3 regions of the Hymenobacter jejuensis genome follow, and region 3 is predicted to be linked to each of the others. Evidence: riboswitches for the same ligand, from Rfam matches in the RefSeq annotation. Region 3 holds a riboswitch; each other region holds the start of a gene.
The links. Region 3 has a riboswitch for S-adenosylmethionine ahead of FHG12_RS11195 (O-acetylhomoserine aminocarboxypropyltransferase/cysteine synthase family protein). Riboswitches for the same ligand answer to the same signal wherever they lie in the genome.
Positions count from the first base shown of each region.

Region 1 (5,406 bases), 2.4 Mb from region 3:
GTGGCAGGAACCGGGCAAGGGCGAGCGGCACTTGCTTTCCCTGCTCCGCGGGCACCGCATGAAAAAGCTCCTTCACCGCATGCTCGACGAGTCCGAATTTCTCTCCGAATACGGCGTGCGCGCCCTCTCGCGCTACCACCTCGAGCATCCGTACGTGTACGAAACCCCCGAGATGGATTTCTCGGTGCGCTACGACCCCGGCGAGTCGGTTTCGGATTTGTTTGGCGGCAACTCCAACTGGCGCGGCCCCATCTGGTTCCCGATTAACTACTTGATAATCGAGTCGTTACAGCGTTTCCATTTTTACTACGGCGATACTTTCGAAGTAGAATATCCGACGGGCTCGGGGCAGTTCAGCACCCTTAAAGAAATCGCCGCGGCCCTCTCCGAACGCCTGACCAAGCTGTTTGTTCGCAATAAAAAAGGCCAACGACCCGCGTTTGGCAAGTACAAGCTGCTGCAAAAGGACCCGCATTTCCGCGACTACCTTCTGTTCCACGAGTACTTCCACGGCGACAACGGCAAAGGCCTAGGTGCCAGCCACCAAACCGGCTGGACTGGCCTGATTGCCAAATTGTTATATACCCCAAAATAGCATAGCAGCCACAGCGCCAAGCGGCGGAATTGGTTTTTACTCCTGAATTGCTTATAACAAAAGAGCCGGCGCAATGCGCCGGCTCTTTTGTTATAAGCAATTTCATATCAACTAATAACCTCTTGCGGGGCGGGTTGCGCTTCAGCCTGAATGCCTTGCCGCAGCTTGCTGTTTTTCTTGCCATAGCCGAAGTAGATCGCTAATCCAATGGCCAGCCACACAAACAGACGAATCCAAGTGTCGGCGGGCAATGACAGCATCATCACTAAGCAGGTTAGGATGCCCAAGATCGGCACCAGCGGCACCCACGGCGTGCGGAACGGGCGCGGCGTGTTAGGCTCGCGCTTGCGCAAAATCAAGATGCCAATGCACACCATCACAAAGGCCAGCAACGTGCCGATGCTCGTCATTTCGCCGACGACACTGATGGGCACCAGCCCGGCAAACAGGCTAATAAACACGCCCAGCAGCAGATTGGACTTGTGCGGCGTCTGGAAGCGCGGATGAATCTGGGAGAAAACGCCGGGTAGCAGCCCATCGCGCGACATGGTAAAAAACACCCGCGACTGGCCCAGCAAATCGACCAGAATCACGGAGGTATACCCAATCAGAATGGCGATAATGATGGCTTGGCTGAGCCAGGCATAAGGCGTCTTTTCGATGGCAATGGCCACCGGCGCCGCGCTGTTTTTGAACTCCGTGTAATTGGCCAGACCCGTCATGACGTGCCCGAACAGCACAAACAAAATCGTGCAGATCACCAGCGAGCCGATGATGCCGATGGGCATGTTGCGCTGCGGATTCTTCGTTTCCTGTGCCATGGTGGCTACGATGTCGAAGCCGATAAACACGAAAAACACCACCCCGGCACCCCGTAAAATGCCGCTCCAACCAAACTCGCCAAAGTGGCCTGTGTTGGCCGGAATATAAGGATGGTAGTTGGCTGGGTTGATGTACTGCCAGCCTAGCACGATAAACACGGCCACTACTGAGAGCTTCAGGGCCACCACAATGCCGTTGTAAACGGCCGAGCCTTGCGTACCACGAATGATGATGGCCGTGATGAAGAGCACGATCAGGATGGCGGGCAAGTTGATAAAACCCGACACCACCGAGCCGTCGGCCAGCGTAACTTTTTCGAAGGGCGAAAGCACGAGCTGCGCCGGCATGTGAAGGTCGTATTTGGCCAGAAAGCGCACCAAGTACTGCGACCAGCTGATGGCCACAGTCGCGGCACCCACAGAGTATTCGAGCACCAAATCCCAGCCGATGATCCAGGCAAATAGCTCACCCAGAGTGGCATACGCGTAGGTATAAGCAGAACCCGCCACGGGCACCATAGAGGCAAACTCGGCATAGCACAAAGCCGAAAAGGCGCAGCCAATGGCCGCCACCACAAACGACAGCGTGACGGCCGGTCCGGAGTGGTTGGCGGCTGCAATGCCGGTGAGCGAAAAAAGCCCCGCCCCAATGATTACCCCGATGCCGATGGCAATCAGGTTGAGGCCACCTAAGCTGCGTTTGAGAGTATGAGAGCCGGTTTCGGCAGCTTCCTGCCGCAGAAGTTCCAATGATTTTTTTAACATACAATACGGTTCGGACAAGGCGGGCCACCGGCCGGCTTATCACGATAGAAACGGGAAAAAAGGCTGTGGACTACGCAGCTTGGCTATACCAGAATCACTTTACTGATTCGTATATAAGCACTTGATTATCAAGGTCTTATATACGAATATAAGTTCTGACTCAATTAGGAGCCACAAGCTGCGGCAGTACCGAAAAACAATCAGCAACAACAACCAAATGCGAAGCTGCAGCAGGCACGATCAGCCGTTATCAGAACGGAGCCAGCAGCCGTACGAGCGCACAACAGGAACGGGGCAGCAAGGTTGTTGGAAAAAGCCACGGCAACTTGTTTTTATATGGTCAGGACTTGGCACCGTTTCGGATGGCCCGAGGGTTGCCGGCGTTTCATAGAGCCTGTCTCTCCACGCCTCGGTATAAAAACAATCCTTTGATGGGGAAAGAATTGATGCCGCAAAGGTACGTACCGCAACTTTGCATTACCAAATGCGATCTGTCAGGCGGCCCTTTCGGCGGGTACAGCAGCATCCGACTCGAGAAAGCGCCGCATGCGGAAGCAGTTCATGGCGGTTTCGCCAAGCTGCTCGATCAGGCGGTAATTAGCTACCGCTCCTACTGCTGCCCCAATGAAGGGCATCAGCTGGGCCATCTTTGCCAGATCGATGTAGTCGCGATACTCTTGCTGGAAAGTGCGCCAGTCAAAAGCTTGCACATCGGTGGGCAGCTGGTGGCGATACTCTTCCCAATTGACTACGCGGTGGTACACTTCGTTGCGGGTGTGCTGGCTCGAAAAGGCCAGCTGAAACACATGCAGTAAGTACAAGCGTTCGGTGTAGTCGCGCACATCGTATCCGTACAGCGACGCCACGTCAAATAACAGCTTGATTTTGAGGCCTAACAGCAACGGAAAATCGGCCAGCCCCAGCAGGAAGCCGCCCGCGCCTGTTACGGCTCCTTCGGCCGAAGCCGTGTTGCGGTAGGATCGCACGCGGCAGCGAACCGACTTTTCACGCTCTTCCAGCGAGGCATCGGCAGTGGGCCGGCGCGTGAGGTACGAAGAGCCGTACAGCACACCGCGCACCATCTGCTTGATAGTGACTGTGATGGCTTCATGCAAGCGCTCAGGCAGCCAGGCATTAAGGCGCATCTGTACCCGTCGCGTGAAGCGGTTGAGGTATGAGGGCGGTCGCTGCATCTGTTCTTGCCACGTCCGCAGCTCCGCATAAGCTAGCTGTTCGTAGGAAGTCATAGTATATAGATACGCAGAATAAAACCTACAGGCTCAATTCTTTACATCTATTCTGGCTAAAAGATTCAGGGGTCGATCTATTCTTTCCCCCGGCACGACTTCCGCAACAAGCGCCGAACTCGCCCAAACTATCTCAACCGATATATCCGCTCAATGATCTCTACCACTTTCGCGCCTTCCTGCGCATTGGTTGTAACAGCGGCCCCATGCTGAATCACATCTATCACATTATCAATTACTTGCGCGTGGTTGGCAGCGCTCCCTTTGTACGCCCCATATTCGTTCGCCGGATTGGTGGGGGGCAACGCAGGTAACGTGTAGTCGCGTAGGTGGCAATATTCGACTTGATCCAGGTACTGCCCTCCGATTTTGAGGCTGCCGTGCTCGGCAATCACCGTGATGGAGCTTTCGAGGTTACGGTCCCAGACCGCGGTGCTGTATTGAAGCGTGCCCGAACCTCCGCGCACCAAGTCAAAAGTAACGAGGCCACTGTCTTCAAACTCCGTGATGCCCTGATGGTTGAAGTCTCGAAAACGAGCCTGTAGGTTGGTAACATCGCCAAAAACCCAGTACAACAAATCGATGAAGTGGCTGAACTGCGTGAAGAGTGTGCCGCCGTCCTGGGCCTGGGTGCCGCGCCAGCCGCCAGGACGATAATAACGCGCATCACGGTTCCAAAAGCAGTTGATCTGGACGAGGTAAATCTGACCGAGTCGGCTTTCGTTGTAGACTTGCTTGAGCCAAGCGGCCGGGGGCGAGTACCGGTTCTGCATTACCCCAAACACCAACTGGCCTGTTTGCTGCGCTGTATACACAATATCCTCAGCATCAATATATTGAAGAGCAATCGGCTTTTCAACAACGACGTGCAAGCCGTGGTGCAACCCCGCAATGGCTTGGGGTGCGTGCAGGTTATTGGGAGTTGCCACGGTCAGGACATCCGCGGCTATCTCGGAAGCAAAAAAGGCGTCTAAAGAATTGAAAAACGGCACCCCAAATTCTGCTCCCAATTCTGGTCGTAGCTCTGCGCGCACGTCGACAATGCCCACCAGCTGTGCCCGTTCGTGGCGAGAAACCAAAGCAGCATGCCGACGGCCAATGTGTCCTACCCCACAGATGACGAAGCGGATCGGCGGCATAAGCTTATTACTCTCGGCTTGATGTAATGCTTTGATTTCCAAACAATAGGCACTTAAAAGCGGCGTATTATATCCACAATATACTCTACCTGATCGTTCGTCAACATAGGATGCATGGGCAGAGACAACACCGAACGGGACAACTTTTCGGCTACTGGGAATTGGCCGGCTTTGTAGTTCAAATAATGATAAGCGGGCTGCAAGTGCACGGGCAACGGGTAATAGATAGCGCTGGGTACACCTTGCGAGAGCAAATGCTGCCGGAGTTGGTTGCGGCGCTGCTCATTTTCAAGGGTGAGAGTGTATTGGTGAAAAACATGCGTGCTGCGGGGGTCGCGGGCAGGTGTATGCAGGCCGGCAACATCAGCAAGCGCAGCATCATAGTGGGCCGCGATGCGCTGCCGGGCAGCCGTCCAAGTGGCTAAGTATCGGAGCTTTACGCGCAGCAGGGCGGCTTGCAGTGTATCGAGACGGGAGTTGAGGCCGATGTGCTCGTGGTGGTATTTGCGGGTCTGGCCGTGGTTGGAGAGTTGGCGCAGGTACGTGGCACGGTCGGGGTCGCGGGTGAAAAGCGCGCCACCGTCGCCGAAGGCACCAAGGTTTTTGGAGGGAAAAAACGACGTCGTTCCCACCGCGCCCACCGCGCCGGCCTGCATTTGCCTACCATCGGCAAAGGTGTAGGTCGCGCCAAGGGATTGCGCGTTATCTTCTATTAATACAATACTCTGAATATCAGCAATTTGCAACAACCCCTCTACATCAGCACATTGCCCAAACAGGTGCGCAACGATGACCGCACCCGTACGCGGCGTGAGTGCCGCAGCCACCGCCACCGGGTC
Region 1 is NZ_CP040896.1:78,240-83,645, forward strand. Features, by position in the region: gene FHG12_RS00235 (MGH1-like glycoside hydrolase domain-containing protein) at 1-595, shown strand, start outside; gene FHG12_RS00240 (amino acid permease) at 703-2,181, opposite strand; SAM riboswitch class I at 2,511-2,602, opposite strand; gene FHG12_RS00245 (EcsC family protein) at 2,676-3,428, opposite strand; gene FHG12_RS00250 (Gfo/Idh/MocA family protein) at 3,557-4,567, opposite strand; gene FHG12_RS00255 (DegT/DnrJ/EryC1/StrS family aminotransferase) at 4,621-5,406, opposite strand, start outside.
Region 1: it holds a riboswitch for S-adenosylmethionine, as region 3 does, so the genes downstream of both, FHG12_RS00240 (amino acid permease) here and FHG12_RS11195 (O-acetylhomoserine aminocarboxypropyltransferase/cysteine synthase family protein) in region 3, are expected to answer to the same signal.

Region 2 (5,406 bases), 410 kb from region 3:
GCTCGGTTATGTAGCTAAACGTTTTCACGCGGTCAGAGTCCTGGATGCTGGCGCTGCCTTGGGGTGAGAAACGAATGCCCACGCGGTCGGCGCCCAACTCATCTGCCACTGCTTCAACCACTTCCAATACAAAGCGCGCCCGGTTTTCGAGGCTGCCGCCGTACTCGTCGGTGCGCTGGTTGGAGCCATCTTGCAGAAACTGGTCGAGCAAATAACCGTTGGCCCCGTGGATTTCGGCGCCGTCGAAACCGGCAAGCTTGGCGTTGCGGGCCGCCAAGCGGAATTGCTCTACCACGCCCGGAATCTCGCTGAGTTCGAGCGCACGCGGCGTCGGAACTTCTTCAAATCCTTGGCCCGTAAAGGCTTTCACGCCTTCCGGCTTGATGGCCGACGGAGCTACGGGCAACTCGCCATTGTGGAAAAACGGGTGCGAAACGCGACCCACGTGCCACAGCTGAATAAAAATACGACCGCCCGCGGCGTGCACAGCGTCCGTAACTTTCTTCCAGCCAGCTACTTGCTCATCTGAGTAAATGCCGGGCGTGTTTATGTAGCCCACACCCTGTAGCGAAACCTGCGAACCTTCCGTGATGATCAGGCCGGCCGAAGCGCGCTGCACGTAATATTCGATGATGGAATCAGTCGGGACGTTGCCTGGGTTGGTGGCCCGGCTGCGCGTCATGGGCGCCATTGCCAGGCGATTAGGGAGCGTAAGGGCGCCCACTTGAATGGGCGTAAATAGATTTGGAACTTGGCTCATGATCGTAGAATGAAGGGGAGCAGGTGCTCAAAAATTGGTTTTGTTCGATTTGATTTTATGCAACTGATAAGGTGTGCAAAAGGTTTTGGCGAGCCTTCCCCGTAGTTTGTTACCACGGCAACGGCTGGCCTTTGTGAAAAAAGCCGCCCGTAGGACCATCGCTGGGCAGCGTCGCCAGCTCAACGGCCGTGCGTGCACCTTCTTCGATGCTGAGTGGCGCGCCTTCGCCGCCAAGCTCCGTTTTTACCCAGCCGGGATGCGCCGAATTTACTTTGACGGTGGTGTCTTTTAACTCTCTGGCTGTAAGCACCGTGAGCATGTTCAGCGCCGCTTTCGACGACATGTAGGCCGGCATCAAAAAAGGGCTGTTGCTCATGGCCGTAAGCGAACCCAGGCGACTGCTGTGGTTGACGATGCGGCCCGCCGGACTTTGCTTAAGCAGCGGCAGCAGTGCCTCCGTCACGGCAAAAACCGCGAACACATTGATCTCGAACGTGCTCCGAAACAGCGCCACCGTAGCGTTGCCAGTAGGGTCTTCCTGCACCCCGGCGTTGTTGACAAGAATATCAAGCCGGCCAAAACGTTGCTGAAAGAAAGCGGGCAGCGCGGCCACCTCCTCGGCGTTGGTTACGTCGAGCTGCACGGCGTGCGCATCGAGGCCTTCCTGACACAATTGGTTGGCGGCTGCGTTGCCGCGAGCCTCGTCGCGAGCGCCAATCACTACCGTAATGCCTTGCTGGCCTAGTTGACGGGCTATTTCCAAGCCAATGCCTTTGTTGCCGCCCGTAACCAGGGCTACTCTCTTTGCCGGTTCGCTCATGTGTTGCCGCGCTAATCAGTTGCGGCGTATAGAAGCGCTGGCGTGGGCAAAAGGTTACAGCAACTACTTGCTACTCCGGATAATGATTAAAATTAATATTTAGTAATTAATTGATTATCAATACATTGCATTAAAGCCTGTCGGCAAGCTTCCGGCAGTGCCGCATCATTGTAACTGCCTACTGCACAACCACTTCTACCCGACGGTTGCGCGGCCGTTGTTTGGGGTCTTGGTTGTCGGCGACGGGGCGCATGCCGCCGTAGCCGCGGGCCGTAAGCCGCACCGAATCAATGCCTTGCTGCACCAGATACTGCCGCACCACACGGGCGCGCTGCTCCGAAAGCCGGAGATTTAGCGCGGCTTCGCCTACATTGTCGGTGTGGCCGGCTATTTCCATGCGCAGTGCGGGCTGCTCGCGTAGAGTGCGAGCCAAGGCATTGAGCACAGGGCGCGAAGTCGGCAGCAGGGTGGCAGTGCTTTGGGTAAAATACAGGTTGGGCAGCGTCACGACGTCGCCTTTGCCCAATGCCGACATATCGGGCAAGGATGCCGCTTCGTCGGTGACAGGCTCGGGCGCAGACGCTACCTTGGGCTGTGCTGCAATTGCCCGCGGCCGACGGCCTGTTGGTAACGCCGCTTTTAAAGGCGTAAGTATTGATTTTCTGGGAGGTGTTGTCGGGGCGGCGGCTACTACAGGTGTATTGTTTGCTGTCGTTGAGCGGGCTGCAACGGCGGGCTGAGGCCGAGCTGATTTAGGCAGAATAGGTACGGCAGAGGTTGGCATAGCCGAATACAGATTGGTAGTCGGGATGGGCTGGGGCGCTTCGGTGGAGTTGGGTAGCTGCCAAGCCAGCAGCGCCCGCGTGTCCTTTTCAACCTGATAATAGTCTACCTGCAGCGAGTAGTACCGGCCTGCCGTTAGCCGTTGGTGGGCCGTATAAACGGCGGCAGCCTGGTTTTGCCAAGAGTTTAAGATTTTCCGGCCGCCTACCCGTACGCGCATGCCGTCATCGGTCGTGATTTGAAAAGTGTAAACCCCTGTTACTGGGGCATATAGGTACCCCGTCCAGTGCACCGAAAACTGCTCGCCGGGTACGTTCGGCCCGGGCGATATCCACCGGCCTTCCCCTCGGGGGCCGATGGTCCAGTTAAAATCGATCGTTTTGTCGATGCGGGTTAAGGCCAGCTTCTCGAAATTCTTGCCGTCGAAATAGTCGCCTTTCAAACCGTCGCCGGCGGCAACCTGCGCCATGCTCACCTGCGCTACACCGAGCAGCATCAACGACAGCAACCGCACCAATGCTTTCATGCGCAACCTCTGCTAAGTAAATGATCCACACCGTTGTTGGGCTAACGCGGCAGCTTTTCTTGTTAGTATATAGAAAATAAAATATTTGCGAATGCGCATCCGGAGAACAGATAATCGGGCGGTAAACCAAGCCCGCGGCAAGTCCGTTTATTTTTCGGTGTTTAGGATGTACCTTTGTTGTGATACTTATCCAGAAAGACCGAGGGATTGGGCCCTACGACGTCTTGGCAACCTGACCGCGAAGCAAGGTGCCAACTCCCATTTCGCCCTCTTGGAGGAAACGAAAGAAGATAAGTACGGAACCTGCACCCGCAGTTTTCTCTTTCTGGATAGGTTTTTTGTACCTGCCGTTTTGAAAGAGAATCTATGAAGACGCACTGTTCCGACTCGCCCCTCTACTCCATCCTGCAACAACGCATCCTGGTGCTCGACGGCGCCATGGGCACGATGATTCAGCGCTACACGCTGGACGAGGAGGATTTTCGGGGGCCGCGCTTTGCCAATCATCCCAAGCCCTTGCGCGGCAACAACGACCTGCTCTCGCTCACGCGCCCCGATATTATTCGCAACATCCACGCGGAATATTTCGCTGCCGGGGCCGACATGGTGGAGACCAATACCTTCAGCGGTACCTCTATCGCGCAGGCCGACTACGGATTGGAACACGTTGTGTATGAGCTCAATTACGAATCGGCGCGGCTGGCCCGCGAAGTAGCCGATGAGTTTACGGCCCAAGACCCCAGCAAGCCGCGCTTTGTAGCCGGTGCCATTGGGCCAACCAACCGCACGGCCTCGCTTTCGCCCGACGTAAACCGCCCCGGCTACCGTGCTACCACGTTCGACGAGTTGGCCACGGCTTACCACGAGCAGGTGCGCGGCCTCATCGACGGCGGCTCCGACGCGCTGCTGATCGAAACCATTTTTGACACGCTCAACGCCAAAGCGGCGCTCTATGCCGTGCAGCGCTTCTTCGACGAAGGTGGCAAAGTTGTGCCGATCATGATTTCGGGCACGATCACCGACGCTTCCGGCCGCACGTTGTCGGGGCAGACGGTGGAAGCCTTTTGGAACTCGATTCATCACTTGCCACTCTTGAGCGTGGGCCTGAATTGTGCCCTGGGCGCTAAGCAGCTCAAGCAGTACATTCAGGAACTGAGTCGCATTGCCAACGTGCACATTTCGGCGTACCCGAATGCGGGCTTGCCCAACGCGTTCGGCGGCTACGACGAGTCGGCGCAGGAGTTTGCCGAAGTGGTGGAAGATTACCTCCGCGATGGCCTGCTGAACGTGGTCGGTGGCTGCTGCGGCACCACGCCCCAGCACATCGGCGAGCTAGCCAAGTTGGCACCCCAATTTGCGCCACGCCCCTTGCCTACGGTGCCGCAGGCGACGCGCCTCAGCGGCCTCGAACCCTTTGGTATTTACGAAGATAGCCTCTTTGTCAACGTTGGAGAGCGCTGCAACGTGACGGGTTCGCGGGCGTTTGCGCGCCTCGTCCGGACCGGGGCGTACGAGCAGGCGTTGGCTGTGGCGCGCGAGCAGGTAGAAGGCGGCGCGCAGGTGCTCGACATCAACATGGACGAAGGCATGCTTGACTCGGAGCAAGCCATGACCACGTTTCTCAACCTCATTGCCTCCGAGCCCGACATTGCCCGCCTGCCCATCATGATCGACTCGTCGAAGTGGAGCGTGTTGGAAGCCGGTCTCAAGTGCGTGCAGGGCAAAAGCATCGTCAACTCCATCTCGCTAAAAGAAGGCGAGGAGGTTTTCAAGCAGCGCGCCCGCACCGTGCGCCAGTACGGTGCCGCTGTCATCGTGATGGCCTTCGACGAAGACGGCCAAGCCGACTCGTTGGAGCGCCGCAAAGAGATTTGCCAGCGCTCCTACGACATTCTGGTCAACGAGCTGGATTTTCCGGCCGAGGACATCATCTTCGACCCCAATATCCTGACCGTGGGCACCGGCATGGAGGAGCACCGCAACTACGCCCTCGACTTCATTGAGGCCGTGCGGTGGATCAAGCAGAACCTGCCCGGCGCCCGCACCAGCGGCGGCGTGAGCAACATCTCATTCTCGTACCGCGGCAACGACGTGGTGCGCGAGGCCATGAACTCGGCTTTCCTCTACCACGCCATTCGGGCAGGGTTGGATATGGGCATCGTAAACCCCAGTCAATTAGCGGTTTACGACGAAATTCCGCCGGACTTGCTGGAGATGGTGGAAGACGTGCTGCTCAACCGTCGCCCCGATGCTACCGAGCGACTCGTCGATTTTGCCGAGACCGTCAAGCAAAAAGACAAGGTGGAAGTGGTGGCCGACGCGTGGCGCAGCCTGCCCGTCGCCGAGCGCCTGCAACACGCCCTGGTGCGCGGCATCACCGATTTCATTGAGCAGGATACCGAGGAAGTGCGGCAGCAAGTTGGTCGGCCGTTGGAAGTGATCGAAGGCCCCCTGATGGCCGGCATGAACGTCGTGGGCGACCTGTTTGGTGCCGGCAAAATGTTCCTGCCGCAAGTC
Region 2 is NZ_CP040896.1:2,306,270-2,311,675, forward strand. Features, by position in the region: gene FHG12_RS09435 (alkene reductase) at 1-760, opposite strand, end outside; gene FHG12_RS09440 (SDR family oxidoreductase) at 870-1,580, opposite strand; gene FHG12_RS09445 (PA14 domain-containing protein) at 1,759-2,889, opposite strand; SAM riboswitch class I at 3,073-3,186, shown strand; gene metH (methionine synthase) at 3,256-5,406, shown strand, end outside.
Region 2: it holds a riboswitch for S-adenosylmethionine, as region 3 does, so the genes downstream of both, metH (methionine synthase) here and FHG12_RS11195 (O-acetylhomoserine aminocarboxypropyltransferase/cysteine synthase family protein) in region 3, are expected to answer to the same signal.

Region 3 (5,406 bases):
CGATTAAATTGTTAAATAATTTATAATCAATATGTTATAAACTGTCAATGGGCGAAGGTATGCGCGTAAAAGCGCTCCAGAAAATGCGTGATTTGGTCGGTTTCGATCAAGAAGCCGTCGTGGCCATACTGCGAATCCATTTCGGCATACACCGCACCCGGAATGTGGCGAGCCAGTAGCTGCTGCTCGCTGGGTGGAAAAAGCACATCCGACGTGATGCCCAGCACCAGCGTGCGGGCCCGAATCCGGCCCAGCGCCGCGGCAATGCCGCCCCGGCTGCGACCTACGTTGTGCGTGTCCATGGTTTTGGAGAGCGCAACGTAAGTATAGGCATTGAAGCGAGCCACAAGCTTGTCGCCCTGGTACTGCTGATACGAGCTGGCCCGAAAGCCATCGATAGTATCGTCCATCGTTTCGGCTTGGGTAAGCCCGTAGGCTTCGTAGCTGCGGTAGCTGAGGAGCGCAACGGCGCGCGCGGCGCGCAGTCCCTGCTGCCCACCGGTAGGTGTGTTTTGGTTATAAGTGCTATCTGCTTGAATAGCAAGTCGTTGGGCTTCGTTAAAAGCAATGCCCCAGGGCGAATGCTGGGCGTTGGTCGCTAGCACTACCAGGTTGCCAAAAAGGTCCGGTTGCTGAATCGCCCATTCCAGCGCCTGTTGGCCGCCGAGCGAGCCCCCGATCAGGGTATGAACTTTTCTAACTCCCAAATGCTGCCGCAACTGCTCGTGCGCCGTCACCATATCGCGAACGGTGAGCAGCGGAAACCGGCTGAAAAGCGCCTCGCCAGTCGCCGGATCGGGCGTTAGGGGGCCTGTAGAGCCGTAACATGAACCCAGAATATTGGCGCAAACAATAAAGTACTCGGCCGGATCAAAGTGACAATTCTCCCCAAACAACCCCGGCCACCACTCCAAAACGTTGGAGTTGGCGGTGAGCGCGTGGCATACCCACACCACATTGTCGTGGTTGGCATTGAGCGTGCCATACGTATGGTACGCCACCTGCACATGCGGCAGCGTGGCGCCACTTTCGAGCGCTAAAGGATGGGGTAAGGTGAAAAATTGACTATCGACCATAAAGTAGATGCGTGTTGCAGAAGCTCAAGGGATAAGCTTTGCAAGGATTTTCAATAGCCCGCGGGCTGAACCTGCTGGATCGGAGGCAGTCGGTCCCACCCAAAAAGATCCCTCGATCCGGTTCAGCCCGGGCTACTGAAGGATGGTCAAAACGGCTCCCTCTCTCACAAAAAACCGTTCTGCCATCCGCAATGCGGCAACTCCCGAAAGAAGGCGGCTACCGTTGCGACTCGTCGCCGCGGCCACCGCCCAACCTCTCATTTACACTTCCAGGGGTTGCGCATGTTCTTTTTCGGGCTGCAACAACGTGCTGCCCACTTCTTCCGCTTGCAGCGGCGCTTCATTGCGAACGGCTTCGAAGGCCTGCGCCAGATCGGCACGGATGTCTTCAAAATGCTCGATGCCAACCGACAGGCGCAGTTGCGTAGGCGCTACACCAGCGGCGCGCTGTTCGTCGTCGGAGAGTTGTTGGTGCGTGGTAGCCGACGGCTGAATAATGAGCGTCTTGGCGTCGCCCACGTTGGCTAAGTGGCTCACCAGCTTCAGGTTATCAATAAACTTGGTGGCCGTTTCCTTGCTGCCTTTGATGGTGAAGGTGAGCACGCCGCCGAAGCCGCGCTTTAAGTACTTCTGCGCCAAGGCGTTATAGGGGCTGCTCTTTAGGCCAGGATAGTTCACGCTCTCGACCTGCGGATGCTGCTCCAGCCAAGTGGCCACCCGAAGTGCATTTTCTACGGTGCGGTCGACGCGCAACGACAGGGTTTCGAGGCCTTGCAACAGCTGGAAGGAGTTGAAAGGGCTGATGGACGGCCCAAAGTCGCGCAAGCCTTCTACCCGCGCCCGGATGATGAAGGCAATGTTGCCAAACGGGCCGTTTTTGCCGAATACGTCATTGAAAACCAAGCCATGATAACCTTCGGAAGGCTCCGTAAACTGCGGAAATTTGCCGTTGCCGAAGTCGTATTTGCCGCCGTCCACGATCACGCCGCCGATGCTGGTACCGTGGCCGCCGATCCATTTGGTAGCCGACTCTACTACGATGTGCGCGCCGTGCTCCAGGGGGCGGAACAAGTAGCCGCCAGCGCCAAACGTATTGTCTACAACCAGCGGCAGGTCGTGCTTCTCGGCAATGGCGGCAATGCGCTCAAAATCAGGCACGCTGAAGCTGGGGTTGCCGATGGTTTCGAGGTAAATCGCCTTGGTTTTGTCGTCGATCAACTGCTCGAAATGATCGGGATTATCGCCGTCGGCAAAGCGAACCTCAATGCCCAAGCGCTTGAAAGCCACTTTGAACTGGTTGTAAGTGCCGCCGTAGAGGAACGACGAGCTAACAAAGTTGTCGCCGGCCTGGAGGATATTGTTAAGGGCAATGAACTGAGCAGCCTGACCCGAACTGGTTGCTAGCGCTGCTACGCCGCCTTCGAGGGCAGCTACACGCTGCTCAAACACGTCGGTGGTTGGGTTCATCAAACGGGTGTAGATGTTGCCGAACTCCTTAAGGGCGAAGAGGTTAGCGCCGTGTTCTGCGCTTTTGAAGACGTAGGAGGTTGTCTGATAAATCGGAACTGCGCGGGAGCCGGTAGTCGGATCGGGTTGTTGGCCGGCGTGTACTTGGAGGGTTTCGAAGTGCAGGTTTTGCGTAGACATAAAGAGGCTGTGATTAGGAAGTGTCAGAAGGAGAAAGATGCTGTAAATCAGGGCGTAAGCGACGGACGGCTTAGGCGAAGCTCCTCAAGAGCGCAAGGTTGCGCTGAGGCAGGAAAAACCCGTCGGAGAGCGTACCAAGACGCTGCAAGACGCAGTTTTGCGGTAAGTACAGAGGGGGAGGAAAGGAGGCTAGACTCGACTTAGCGAGTTAGCAACAACAGGTGCAACAGCGGCACATTCGCATTCGCATGACTACACCTTCGGCGCGGCTAAGAGCAGCGGCAACCGAAACACGAAAACCCATTGGCAAACCGGCGTGCAGAAACGCAGCCGTGGCGGATGGGTACGAGAGGGCGAAAGCGAAAGAGTTTTGCATGGCACTCAACTTATATTCCCCGTCGGCGGATGCCGGGCCGGGCAGGAATTGGCACCTTTCGCGCGGTCGAAGGTTGCCAGCGGGTCACGGAGCCTGATCTCTCGCCGCTTCTGTATAAATTTTGAAAACTACCCCGCCGCGAGCGGGGGAGTACCGGGTTGGTAGCTACAAATGTACAACTGGATTTGACATACGCAAATCCAGGGCAATATTTTTTGCGCGACCTAGTCGGCAGTTTATGAGCTACTTAGCTAAAAAAGAACAGAAGCACAGGAAAAATATTTTGCTTAATGACCCGAAAAACGGTTTCAGTAAGCCGCTGATTTGGCTTCCTAATCGCTGTTATTCTTCAAGTGTTACTAAGCAATTCTGCGTGGCTTCGTACTTCTTGCCCGAAACCTTTACACACATGGTGTCTTATAAAGAAGAATCAGTCTAAATAGGTAAAAATCAATAGCTTATATGCAAAAAGGCTGCCTCCAGTTGGAGGCAGCCTTTTTGCCTGGTTATGTAAGAGAATAAGAGCTTAGCTCTTAGGCAATGTAAGCACTTGGCCTACCTCGATGTGATCGGGATTGCTGCCGATAATACCTTTGTTGGCTTCGTAGATCTGGTGCCATTTGGCAGCATCGCCATAATGATTTTTGGCAATTTTCGACAGTGAGTCACCACTTACGACAGTGTACGTGTCGCCTTGCGTAGTAGCAGAGGCAGGTTGGGCGCTGTTGCCACCAAAGAAATCGGTGTTACCCGCATTCTGGTTGGGCTGATTAGCCGGTTGAGCAGGTTTTTCTTCGCCTTTATTCAGAAAATCAAACAGTCCCATAGTGTGTAAAGCTTTAGATTAGAGAGGAGAGAAAAACTTGGGCAGTGGGCAAGTGCACCATTGCCACGACATCAGGGGAGCTTACGCGTTTAGGATGAATAAGTTGTAGTTCCGGAAGCTCAAGAGTTGGGTGCTAACTCTTTTGGCGCGGCTGCCGTAAGAAGCGCTGTGTTTGATGCCGTGAGCTCCACCCAGCGGGCATCAACTAGCATATTGCTCACCTTCCTAACCCTTACAACGAACCCATGAAAACCTCCCTTTCTCCCTTCCGGTATTTGGCCAGCTTGCTGGTGTTGGTGGCTTTGCTGACCGCAAGCTGTAGCCAGGAAAATAAAGTTGGCGAAACCAACCTGCTTTACGGTACCGATAGCAAAGTCTGGAAAACCGATAAAGAAACCTCTGCCACCGGCGATAAAGTAGCGCAAACCAGCGCCGACAAGAAAACCGAGCTCCGCTTCTATGCCAACGGCAACTTCAACATGTCGTCGCCCACCCAAACAATGCAGGGTACTTACACCTTCGATCAAGCTGCTAAAAAGATCACGTTGACGCCTGCGGGTGGCCCCAATTCCCTGAGCTTTGACGTAGTTAATCTGACCAAAAATGAGATTACTCTCAAAGCCCCAGATGGCTCGCAGATGATGCTGGAAGCTGACTAACAGCATTGAAAATACAATTTCTAGCCATTAAAAAAAGCCCTTCTGCATAGTGCAGAAGGGCTTTTTTTAATGGCTAAGTGCTCTGAAAGGTGATTTGTAACTTATTTATAGTCAAAATAATTGTGAATTAGGGTGCTGGTTGCTTGACGAACACCCGTGAAATCCAGCGGGGCAGGAATATGGCCCCGAGCACGAGGTACATGTAATACGTCACGATGCGGTACAGGAGCACGATAAAGTTGGTCATCGTGGGCGTACCGATGAATTTGCCGAAGAACGTCGGGAAAGCCCCTTCGGCAATGCCCGCCCCGCCCGGTGTAATGGCGATCAACAGAATAACTTTGTAAGTAAGGTTGCGGCCAAAAATGAGCGCGAACTCGTTGGCGTTGACATTGACGAAAGCCGCGATGATACAGCCGATTACGGCATAGCGAGCCGTCCAGACAAAGGCTGTGGAGAGCGCCGCTCGAAGCCAGTAGCCCGCACCGTTGCCGCGGAGCTGCGCCGAAGCCCATACCATCTCGTTGCCGTGCTGGTACGCTTTGGCCCGCCAGCGCCGCAGCCCCCGAATTGAAAAGAAACGGACCAAGAAGCGCTTGACAGACAAGGGATTAATAAAAATCGCATAGAGCATCAGGCCGGCGTACAGCGTGACCGAAACGTAGCTCACCACAAACGCTACCCGCAACGTAGCCACCAACCCGCCTTGCAGTGCCTCGTGCGGATATAAGGCGTCGCCGGCTACCCACACCACCAGCGGTACCATGATGACATAATACAAATTGTCGAGCATGGCCGTTGCCATCACGTACGCCAATGATT
Region 3 is NZ_CP040896.1:2,718,880-2,724,285, forward strand. Features, by position in the region: gene metX (homoserine O-acetyltransferase MetX) at 45-1,076, opposite strand; gene FHG12_RS11195 (O-acetylhomoserine aminocarboxypropyltransferase/cysteine synthase family protein) at 1,338-2,723, opposite strand; SAM riboswitch class I at 3,107-3,220, opposite strand; gene FHG12_RS11200 (LysM peptidoglycan-binding domain-containing protein) at 3,626-3,925, opposite strand; gene FHG12_RS11205 (copper resistance protein NlpE) at 4,171-4,584, shown strand; gene FHG12_RS11210 (lysylphosphatidylglycerol synthase transmembrane domain-containing protein) at 4,712-5,406, opposite strand, start outside.